DNA from 3 places in the Psychromonas sp. KJ10-2 genome. Region 3 is predicted to be linked to each of the others. Evidence: predicted binding sites of a transcription regulator. Region 3 holds the regulator's gene; each other region holds the start of a gene.

Region 1 (3,186 bases), 110 kb from region 3:
CTTAACCTCTGAAATAAAGGCTCATCCAGATATGAAAGATTTATATATTATTCTTCATACTTCGCTCAGTGGAATTTTTAACCAAGCCATGGTTGAGAAAGTGGGGGCAAATGACTTTATTGCAAAATTTAATCCTGATGAGTTGGCGATTGCCGTACAAAAGGTGATTAATTGTTAGGTAAAGCATATTAATCAATGTTATTTTTCAATCATAAAATTATAAGAAAGGGTTTTTTAATTTTATTACTTAAAAATATGTTTAAAGCAATTAATGGAATGCAGGTAATTATTAGTGAAAACTTTGTCTGATCAACTTTATAAAAAGTTTGCTCTTTTTCTAGAAAAACAATGCGGTATTGTATTAGGGGATAACAAACAATATTTAGTTAAAAGCCGTTTAAGCCCTCTTGTCACGCAATTTAACTTAACAGGATTAGAGGAATTGGTGGAGAAGGTAATTAATAGCCTTAATGCTCAAATGCGTAATGCTGTTGTAGATGCGATGACCACCAATGAAACGCTATGGTTTCGTGATATTTATCCTTTTGAATTACTTACTCATAAACTGTTTCCGGAAATTTTACAAAACAAGAAAAATATTAAAATTTGGTCTTCTGCAAGCTCATCGGGTCAAGAAGCTTATTCTATTGCGATGACCGCATTGGAATATAGTAAAGCCAAACCAACGAGTAATTTAAATGTACAAGTGGTTGGTACTGATATTTCTGATTCAATGTTAGCGCAATGTAACCTAGGTCAATATGATCTACTTGCATTGTCACGTGGTTTATCTGAAACACGTAAGCGTCAATTTTTTATTCCAGTTCATGGCTTAAGCAATAAAATGCAGGTGAGACCCGAGGTCAAAAAATTGACTTCCTTTCGACGTCTAAACTTATTGGATAGCTATGCTTCATTGGGTAAATTTGATTTAATTTTTTGCCGAAATGTATTGATCTACTTTTCTAATGACGTTAAATCTAAAATTTTGAATCAGTTTGCAGGTGCTTTAAACCCTGGTGGGTATCTTATTTTGGGGGCGTCTGAATCTTTAAATGGATTAACAGATAAGTTTGAAATGGTACGTTGTAATCCGGGCATTATTTATAAATTAAAAAGTAAATAATCGCAGTACTGGATACAAATTCCTTGTTTAGCACATTGATTAAAGAGGCAACTATTGCCTCTTTTTTTAGTCATTTTTTTATTGTTACTATTACCTTCCTAAGCTTAAGTGTTATTGGTTACAGTTAGCTGAGCACCAAGCCACAATGTCTTCCAACGTCTTATCTTTTTGATTTAATTTATACATTTCCCTCTTTAATTGAAAAAAATCGCTTAGATAACTCCCTTAGTTAATTTTTTGGCACAAGCTTTGCATTTATCTAGACAAAGGAGAAATTTATGGCACTTAACTTTGAAAAAGCATTAGGCATTCATCAGCACACATTAGGTATTCGTTCACGCCGAACTGAAATTTTGGCGTCAAATATCACTAATGCAGATACCCCTAATTACAAAGCAAAAGATATTAATTTCAAAGATGCATTAAATGCAGCTAAGTCAGGAAGTGGCGTGTCGTTAAATCGTACCGATACACTTCATAAGCCTGGTTTCTCTAGTTCAATGGCACAAAATGGATTGCTATATCGTGCCTCTAATCAACCCGATACGGGTGACGGCAATTCCGTTGATTTAGAAGTTGAACGTAATTTGTTTATGAAAAACAGCATGGAATATCAAGCCAGCTTAGATTTTTTAAATAGTAAAATTTCAGGGCTACGTTTGGCCATTAAAGGTCAATAATTGCTAGCAGGAGAAAAGTGATGAGTTTATTAAAAGTATTAGATGTGGCCGGCACTGGGATGAGTGCGCAATCTGTGCGATTAAACACGACTGCTAGTAACTTAGCGAATGCCAATAGTGTCAGTAGCAATATTGATGAAACATATAAAGCACGTCATCCTGTTTTTGCTGCAGAATTAGACCGCGCGATGGGCGGCTTGGATAGCAGTGTGGGTGTAAAAGTGCAGGGCATTGTTGAAAGTACTGCTGAATTAAACCGTGAATATGCGCCCAATCACCCTAAAGCGGACGAGGATGGTTTCATTTTTCACTCTAATGTCAATGTAATGGAAGAGATGGCCAATATGATCAGTGCTTCTCGTTCTTATCAGACAAATGTGCAAATTGCCGATGCGGCAAAGCAGATGTTAAGTCGTACATTGCAAATGGGTAAATAAGGATAATTAGATGACTACTATCACTTCATCGGGTCTCAGTTTAACCAAACCATTAACTGAAGAACAGATAAATAAAAATACTGAGATAGATGCTGAGCAGCAACTAGATCAAGAAGACTTTTTCTCGTTGCTCTCACAGCAACTTGCTTACCAAGACCCATTCTCACCCGTTGAGAATGCGGAAATGATTTCTCAAATGTCTTCGTTTACTACGGCTGAAGGTATTGCCACATTAGGTACAGAATTTGCCGGTATCAAAGAGGTGTTGAACTCTAGCCAAGCATTAGAAGCGTCATCACTAGTAGGCAAAAAAGTACTAGTGCCAAATAATCAAACTTATCTTCCTGAAGGTGGAACTGCATCAGGATCTATCACTAGTACAACAGGGGCAATTAACACCACAGTTTCTGTTAAAGACAGTGCCGGTAATGTTGTTAAAACTATTGAATTAGGTGAGATAGGCGCCGGTAATCAACGCTTTGATTGGGATGGGCTAGATGCGGAAGGTAAACCTGCTCCACAGGGGAATTATACTTTTGAAGCATTTGGCTCAGTGAATGGAAATGGAGAAGCATTAACAACAGCCAGTTATGCGCATGTTGAAAGTGTCAGTTTAGGTGGTGGTTCTGCTAGCGTCTATTTAAACCTGAAAGGGTTAGGCGGTATCGAACTGGACGAAGCAATTGAAGTTGCTGAAAATATATAATTAAAGGAAATTACTATGTCATTTAATATAGCATTAAGCGGAATTTCAGCTGCACAAACAGATTTAGATGCAACTGCAAACAATATCTCTAACGTAAGTACCGTTGGTTTTAAAGAGTCTCGTGCTGAATTCGATAGTGTTTATGCTAACTCACTATTCTCAAACAGCGCAACTAAAGTCGGTGATGGTGCTGCTGTCTCTGCTGTTGCACAACAATTCCACCAAGGTAGCTTAAAG
Region 2 (3,186 bases), 2.0 Mb from region 3:
GAGAATTAATATCGTAATTATCATTGACTGAACCCGCGACGATCACAACACCACCTGCAACCAATGGAGGCGAGGTTGAGTAATAATAACCTGACTGTTTAAATGGCATGTTATGCATTAAATCTAACTCTCCATTCTCAGCAAAGTTAGCACAACGAGCTCCGGTACTTGGGTCAACAGCGATCAAACGGGCATCTGATGTTGGTAAGAATAATTGAGCATCACACTGTAATGTACTTAGGTTTTCTGAAGGGGTAGAGACTGTTTCTACTAAAGGAGGTTGTTTACTATCACTCGGAGGTAAATAAGAAACTCCACGACAAGTTTGATGTTGGCGCTGACTGTCAGCTGGTACTTTAGCATCGTAAACCCATTGCTCTTCACCTGTATCTGCATCTAAAGCAATAAGCCAGTTATGAGGCGTACAAAGGTAAAGTGCATTACCTATTTTAAGAGGGGTTGCCTCGTAGGTTGTTTCGCCGACATCTTTAGGGCCTTTTTTATCTCCGGTTTGATATTGCCATGCTAATTGTAATTGATCGACATTCTCCAGGGTAATGTTAGCTAAAGGCGAAAATCGTTGCCCTAAATTGCTTCTACCATAGGCATTCCAATCACTTTCATTTACATCACTTGCAAAGGGGGCACTAACCACTCTCGGCAATTCACCTTCTACGGTTGTCGGTGATGTAACCATTAAAGGTGAAAGTGTCGTTGCACTGGCTGCTATCCAAGCTGGTAATAAAAATATCCAACCCTGGCGATGTTTGAAAAAAGCAATTAAGAGAAGGGGAATTGCTAAAATGAGGAAAAGTCCCATCCTGGTTGCTAAGGGCCACCAACTCAGACCTGACTCAAGAACCGACCAAATTAATGTCGCCATTAAAAGGATAGCGTAGACAAGATTTGCTAATGCATTTCTATTACGTAGTAATAATGAAACGGCGATAAATGCAACACCTGCGAAGCAATAATATAAGCTGCCACCTAAGGCTATTAACCATGCACCGCCAATTAATAAAGCTAAACCTATAATAAAAAATAATACTGATAAAATGATCATAAACACTATCCTTATTTTTGTGACCTCTAAAGTATACTGAGTAATGGGCTTTATCTCGGTCCCTCATTCCACCGTGGTCATACAAAAAAGGCCAATTGAATTGGCCTTTGCTTTGATTATTTAATAAGAGTTAAGAAGGGTGAGACCTATTAGAATGACTTATTAAACTCTTTTTCTGCTTCATCTTTTTCCATGCCGTACTTCTCTTGCATTTTACCCTGGAAGACTTCTAAGTTACCGTCGATCTCTTGTAAGTCGTCATCTGTTAACTTACCCCATTTCTCTTTGATAGAACCTGATACTTGTTTCCACTGACCTTTCATAATGTCGTTATTCATAAGATAGCTCCTTAAGCTAGTTTGGATAAATGCAATATAGTGATTGCGTCAATGTTCTCAGTAAGGAGTGTTACAAGTTATATGCCAAAACTTAGGTTATTGATTTTAATGTTTATTTTGTGGTGGGTAAAAAGAGTCTGATTTTTACCCTGTAACTATTACAGGGCCAATTGAAAGGTTTTCATGCAGTGAGTAATGTAGGAGGGGAATCATAGTTATTCATCTTCAATGTGACGCTATCTCGTTCCCACGGCTCTCCGTGGTAACGTACACCTTTGATTCCTTTAGTCTAGCGCATGATAAGGTAAAGAAAATCTCACTCTTTATTTTTAACTGCTTGATAATTATGGATTAATTGTGTGGTGTCCATTGGATCGTAAAATATCAATCAAGTCTTTTCAATCTGCAACTTTTATCTAATAAAAATATAAAAGTCCAATGCGTTAAATGTCTTGGACTTTTATTAAGGTTATATACAATTAATGACGAAAACTCGATATTAATGCAGGGATACCTGGCAACATACCAACAGCTGCCATTACAGTGGTTAATATCACAAACATAACACTTGGTATAATCCAGCGATTCATTTTACTCAATTTCGCACTACGTTCTTTACAGCCGATTAAACCAAGATTATCCAGTAACATAGTAAGCGACCAACCAAAAGCAGGGTTAACAAGAGTCGATGCAAATACTACAATCGCTGCAGATTGCGTTGTTTTACCTTCACGTGTCATTTCCATTCCAGCTTCAAGTAAAGGGATAAACACACCTACGATTAATGCAACGCACAACACAGGTTGCCATATGGCTAAATCCATAGGGTATCCCCATACCGCAGCTATTACACAAAATAGAGCAGTTAATAAAGCACCTGCCGGAATAGGGCGTTTAGCAATGGCTGCCGGTATTAAATAAGTTCCCCATGATGAAGTAAAATTAGAGCCACCTAAAAGCGAACCAAAGACTTGACGAATAGAGGCTGTGGTCATGGTGTCGTCTATATTCATTTGTACTTTTTCAGTACGCCCTGGATAACTAATCTTTTGAAATACTTGATGACCCAAAAAATCAGGTGACCACATCGCGACGGCTAAAATCGCAAAAGGTAATACCACTACAAAACTCTCTATTGTTGGCAAACCTAACATCCAACCCGTATTGTCTCCCCACCAATGGGCTGGATTCAGGTTAGGTAAGCCTGGGTCAGTAATAAACTCAAAAGGGGCACCCATTGCAAAGGCAATCGAGCCGCCTAGTAAACAGCTTAACGGCACCGCTAACCAACGCTTTTTCCAATGTTCGAGTAATGCATACAGCAAAATCGTGCTGATAATGACGACAAAGGGGATATGTGACATACCAATGCTATCTCCCCAAGCTAATAATTTTTTAACTTGAGAAATAGTCCCCACAAACCCGAGATATAATAGTAACCCACCACAAACACCTTTACTGGTTAGATTGGCTAATCGACTACCACCTTTACTAATGGCGAGAATCAAACCAAAGGCTCCAATAAGTAGGCCAAATGCCATAGGGTGGCCACCTGCTGCAACCACAATAGGAATAAGTGGAATTAAGGGGCCATGAGTACCCGCTAAGTTAGCAGTTGGCAGTAAAAATCCGGAAAAAAGAACAATAAAAACAGAGACAATTAATAGCTCATAACGCACGTTCTCCAATACAAAGCCTTCATCAAGGCCAAGCGGTGCTGCAAACGTTGCGGCTATCGCACCGACCATCACTATTTTGCCTATGGTGGCAGCCATCGCCGGAATA
Region 3 (3,186 bases):
CAAACATATAATCAGCATCTTCAGGGTGTGTATATTTATAACCAAAGGATTGAAAAATGATGAGGAGATTACTTTTTGTTGAACCTTGTAAATAGACTTTTAGGTGCTCATTTAAATTATGTATCGACAGAGAAGTGGTATCAACTGAGAAGGCCGCCATCGATTTTAATGGTGCCAAAATCTTATTTTCCAACTCTAATGCTTGAGATAAAGAGTACTTTTGCTTGGAAAGAGGGTGTAAGCGGCGCGTTTCACTATAACGTCTAATTAACTCACTGGTTAATGCATCGATATAGATAATTTCTAATTCAACTTTGCCTTGCAATGAAATGATCAGATCTTCTATCTGCTCAACTTCCCTTGGCATATTACGCACATCAAGGGTAACAGCAACTTTATTGTCCTTAGGATCTAAAGTATCAATTAGTTGCTCAAGTAATTGGTAGGGCACACCGTCGATACAGTTGTAACCTAGGTCTTCGAGAACATGAAGTGCAATTGTTTTTCCTGAGCCAGAGCGACCACTTATAACAATTAATTTCATATTTTCACCTTTTACTTTATAGCGTTAGTAATTCAAATAACTCTGTTGCGTTGTCTGCGCTGCGTAATTGACGCAAGAATTGTTTGTCCAATAACTTTTGACTTATCTCTGATAGTGCAGAAAGATATTGTTTGCAAAGGTCTTCCGGCACAAAAATAGCGAATAGTATATCCACTTTATTACCGTCGTATGAATCATAATCGATACCTGTTTCACATTGCAAAAAGACAGCTGTAGCGGGTAGCTCACTAGAAATTTTGACATGTGGAATAGCAATCCCAGATCCAACACCTGTTGACCCAATTTTCTCTCGTGCAATTAAGCTTTCGAATAGTTCATGGGCATCTAAATCGAGTTCTTTTGCTGCGATAAGGCTGATTTTTTCTAGTGCGCCTTTTTTGCTTGTGCAAGCTGTTTTACAGAATACTGATTGTTGATTTAATAGAGTAGATATTTTCATAATAATAGTTAACTGTATTTAATGGACGCGCGAGTTTATCAGGTTCGCATTAAATGACTATAGTTAATCCTTATTTATTTGCATTACTTCTTGGTTCAAAGTAATTGTTTACGTTGATTAGAAGGTGGAATTCCTAAGGATTCACGATATTTAGCAATAGTACGTCTAGCTACCTTGATCCCTTTTTCTTCTAATAACTGGGTGATTTTATTGTCGCTTAAGGGTTTTGTGGTGATTTCTGCAGAGACCAATTTTTTAATTAAAGCACGTATAGCGGTTGATGAGCATTCGCCGCCCCCATTGGTTGCTACATGGCTAGAGAAGAAAAACTTCAACTCATAAATACCACGAGGAGTATGCATAAATTTTTGAGTCGTAACACGTGAAATGGTCGACTCATGCATTTCTACTTCGAAGGCAACGTCATTAAGTACCATGGGTTTCATAGACTCATCGCCATATTCAAAGAAGGCCTGTTGTTGTTGCACAATACAGTTAGCTACCTTTAATAAGGTTTCATTGCGGTTTTCTAAGCTTTTAATAAACCATTTTGCTTCTTGTAAATGACCCTTTATAAATTGTGAATCATTTTTACTGATATTACCCGTACACATACTTGCGTATTGTTGGTTAATCGATAAATTCGGGTCACAATCTTGATTAAGGGAAACACGCCATTGCCCATTAATTTTTTTAACGTAAACGTCTGGCACGATATATTGCGTTTCACTGGTTTCTACACGATTACCAGGGCGTGGCTCTAAACTTTGAATTAAACGCATTATCTCAGCTAATTGAGATTCTTTTAACTTACTTTTTCTTGCCAGTGTGCGGTAATCTCTGTTTCCAAGTAGATCCATATACTGTTCCAGTATTTGGATAGCTTCATCACGCCAAGGTGTTGTTTCTGAAAGTTGACGTAATTGTATTTGTAAACATTCTTGAGTGGTGCGCGCCGCAACACCTAATGGGTCAAAATGTTGAATGCGTTTTAGTACCACTTCCACTTCATCCAACTCTAATTCTTCTAAGTCAGTTTGTAGGCTTTCTAATATGCTTTCACAGTCTGTGGTGAGATAACCTGATTCATCAATGGAATCGATGATCGCCATCGCGATAATTTGGTCTGTTTCAGTAAAAGGGGTAAGTTGCATTTGCCATAATAGATGGTCTTGTAATGAGGTAGATGATTCACCTTGATATAAAGTGTTCTCACCTTCATAGGCTACTGCATTAGAGCTAGTACCAGTGATCGGCGTTGAGTTGTATGATTCTTCCCACTCTTTTTCTGCAGGTAGGTCATCGGAGAACTCTTGCTGAGTAATCGCTTCAGTGGTATCTAATGCGCTGCTATCTGCTTCTTTAACAGTATCTTCAGATCCTGTTTGGTCGTCTTGTTCAAGAAGAGGGTTAGAGTCCAAAGCGTTTTGGATCTCCTGTTGCAGATCTAATGTTGAAAGCTGCAATAGTTTTATTGCTTGTTGTAATTGAGGGGTCATCGCTAATTGCTGACCCATTTTCAATTGTAAACCCTGTTTCATCAAAACATATCTTCCTGAACGTATGGCAATTATTTAAAGTTTAAACTCTTCACCTAGATAAACGCGTTTCACATGATCATTTGCCAGAATCTCATCCTGTGTACCCACAGCAATAATTTCTCCGTGGCTTACTATATAGGAATGTTCACAAACATCTAACGTTTCTCTAACATTATGGTCGGTGATTAATACACCTAAGCCACGATCACGTAATTGTTGAATAATATTTTTTATATCAATTACCGAAATCGGGTCAACACCAGCGAAAGGTTCATCAAGTAGAATAAATTTTGGTTCTGTGGCTAGTGCGCGTGCAATCTCTACACGACGGCGCTCTCCACCCGATAAACTCATCCCTTTATTATCACGAATATGAGTAATATGAAACTCTTCTAAAAGAGTGTTCAGTTTCTCTTCGCGTTGTTTTTGTGTCAATTCTTTACGGGTCTGTAAAATACCCATGATATTTTCTGTTACCGTTAAACGTCTAAAAATGGACGCTTCTTGTGGTAAATAACCAATGCCTTTTTGTGCTCGAATATGCATCGGGTTGCTAGAGATATCTTCATCATCAATAACAATGGTGCCTTGATCTTGTTTAACCAAACCAACCACCATATAAAAAGAGGTGGTTTTACCAG

Evidence for each region. Region 3 encodes sigma-54, which starts transcription at its own class of promoters, with help from an activator protein. Its sites were predicted from a motif close to GTTGGCACGNNNNTNGNNT; they were not measured.
Region 1: flgB (flagellar basal body rod protein FlgB) is a predicted target of sigma-54. The motif match lies at 1,363-1,381, and genes of this name have one in related genera.
Region 2: ACLKL2_RS05955 (CsbD family protein) is a predicted target of sigma-54. The motif match lies at 1,472-1,490, and genes of this name have one in related genera.

The regions. Positions count from the first base shown of each region.
Region 1 covers NZ_CP178827.1:3,342,038-3,345,223, forward strand. Annotated here, with positions in the region: gene ACLKL2_RS16325 (chemotaxis protein CheV) at 1-178, shown strand, start outside; gene ACLKL2_RS16330 (CheR family methyltransferase) at 293-1,126, shown strand; gene flgB (flagellar basal body rod protein FlgB) at 1,405-1,806, shown strand; gene flgC (flagellar basal body rod protein FlgC) at 1,827-2,243, shown strand; gene ACLKL2_RS16345 (flagellar hook assembly protein FlgD) at 2,254-2,949, shown strand; partial or broken gene flgE (flagellar hook protein FlgE) at 2,965-3,186, shown strand, end outside.
Region 2 covers NZ_CP178827.1:1,229,076-1,232,261, reverse strand. Annotated here, with positions in the region: gene ACLKL2_RS05960 (glucose/quinate/shikimate family membrane-bound PQQ-dependent dehydrogenase) at 1-1,063, opposite strand, end outside; gene ACLKL2_RS05955 (CsbD family protein) at 1,213-1,401, opposite strand; gene ACLKL2_RS05950 (DUF3360 family protein) at 1,881-3,186, opposite strand, start outside.
Region 3 covers NZ_CP178827.1:3,231,016-3,234,201, forward strand. Annotated here, with positions in the region: gene rapZ (RNase adapter RapZ) at 1-544, opposite strand, end outside; gene ptsN (PTS IIA-like nitrogen regulatory protein PtsN) at 561-1,004, opposite strand; gene ACLKL2_RS15775 (RNA polymerase factor sigma-54) at 1,100-2,545, opposite strand; gene lptB (LPS export ABC transporter ATP-binding protein) at 2,579-3,186, opposite strand, start outside.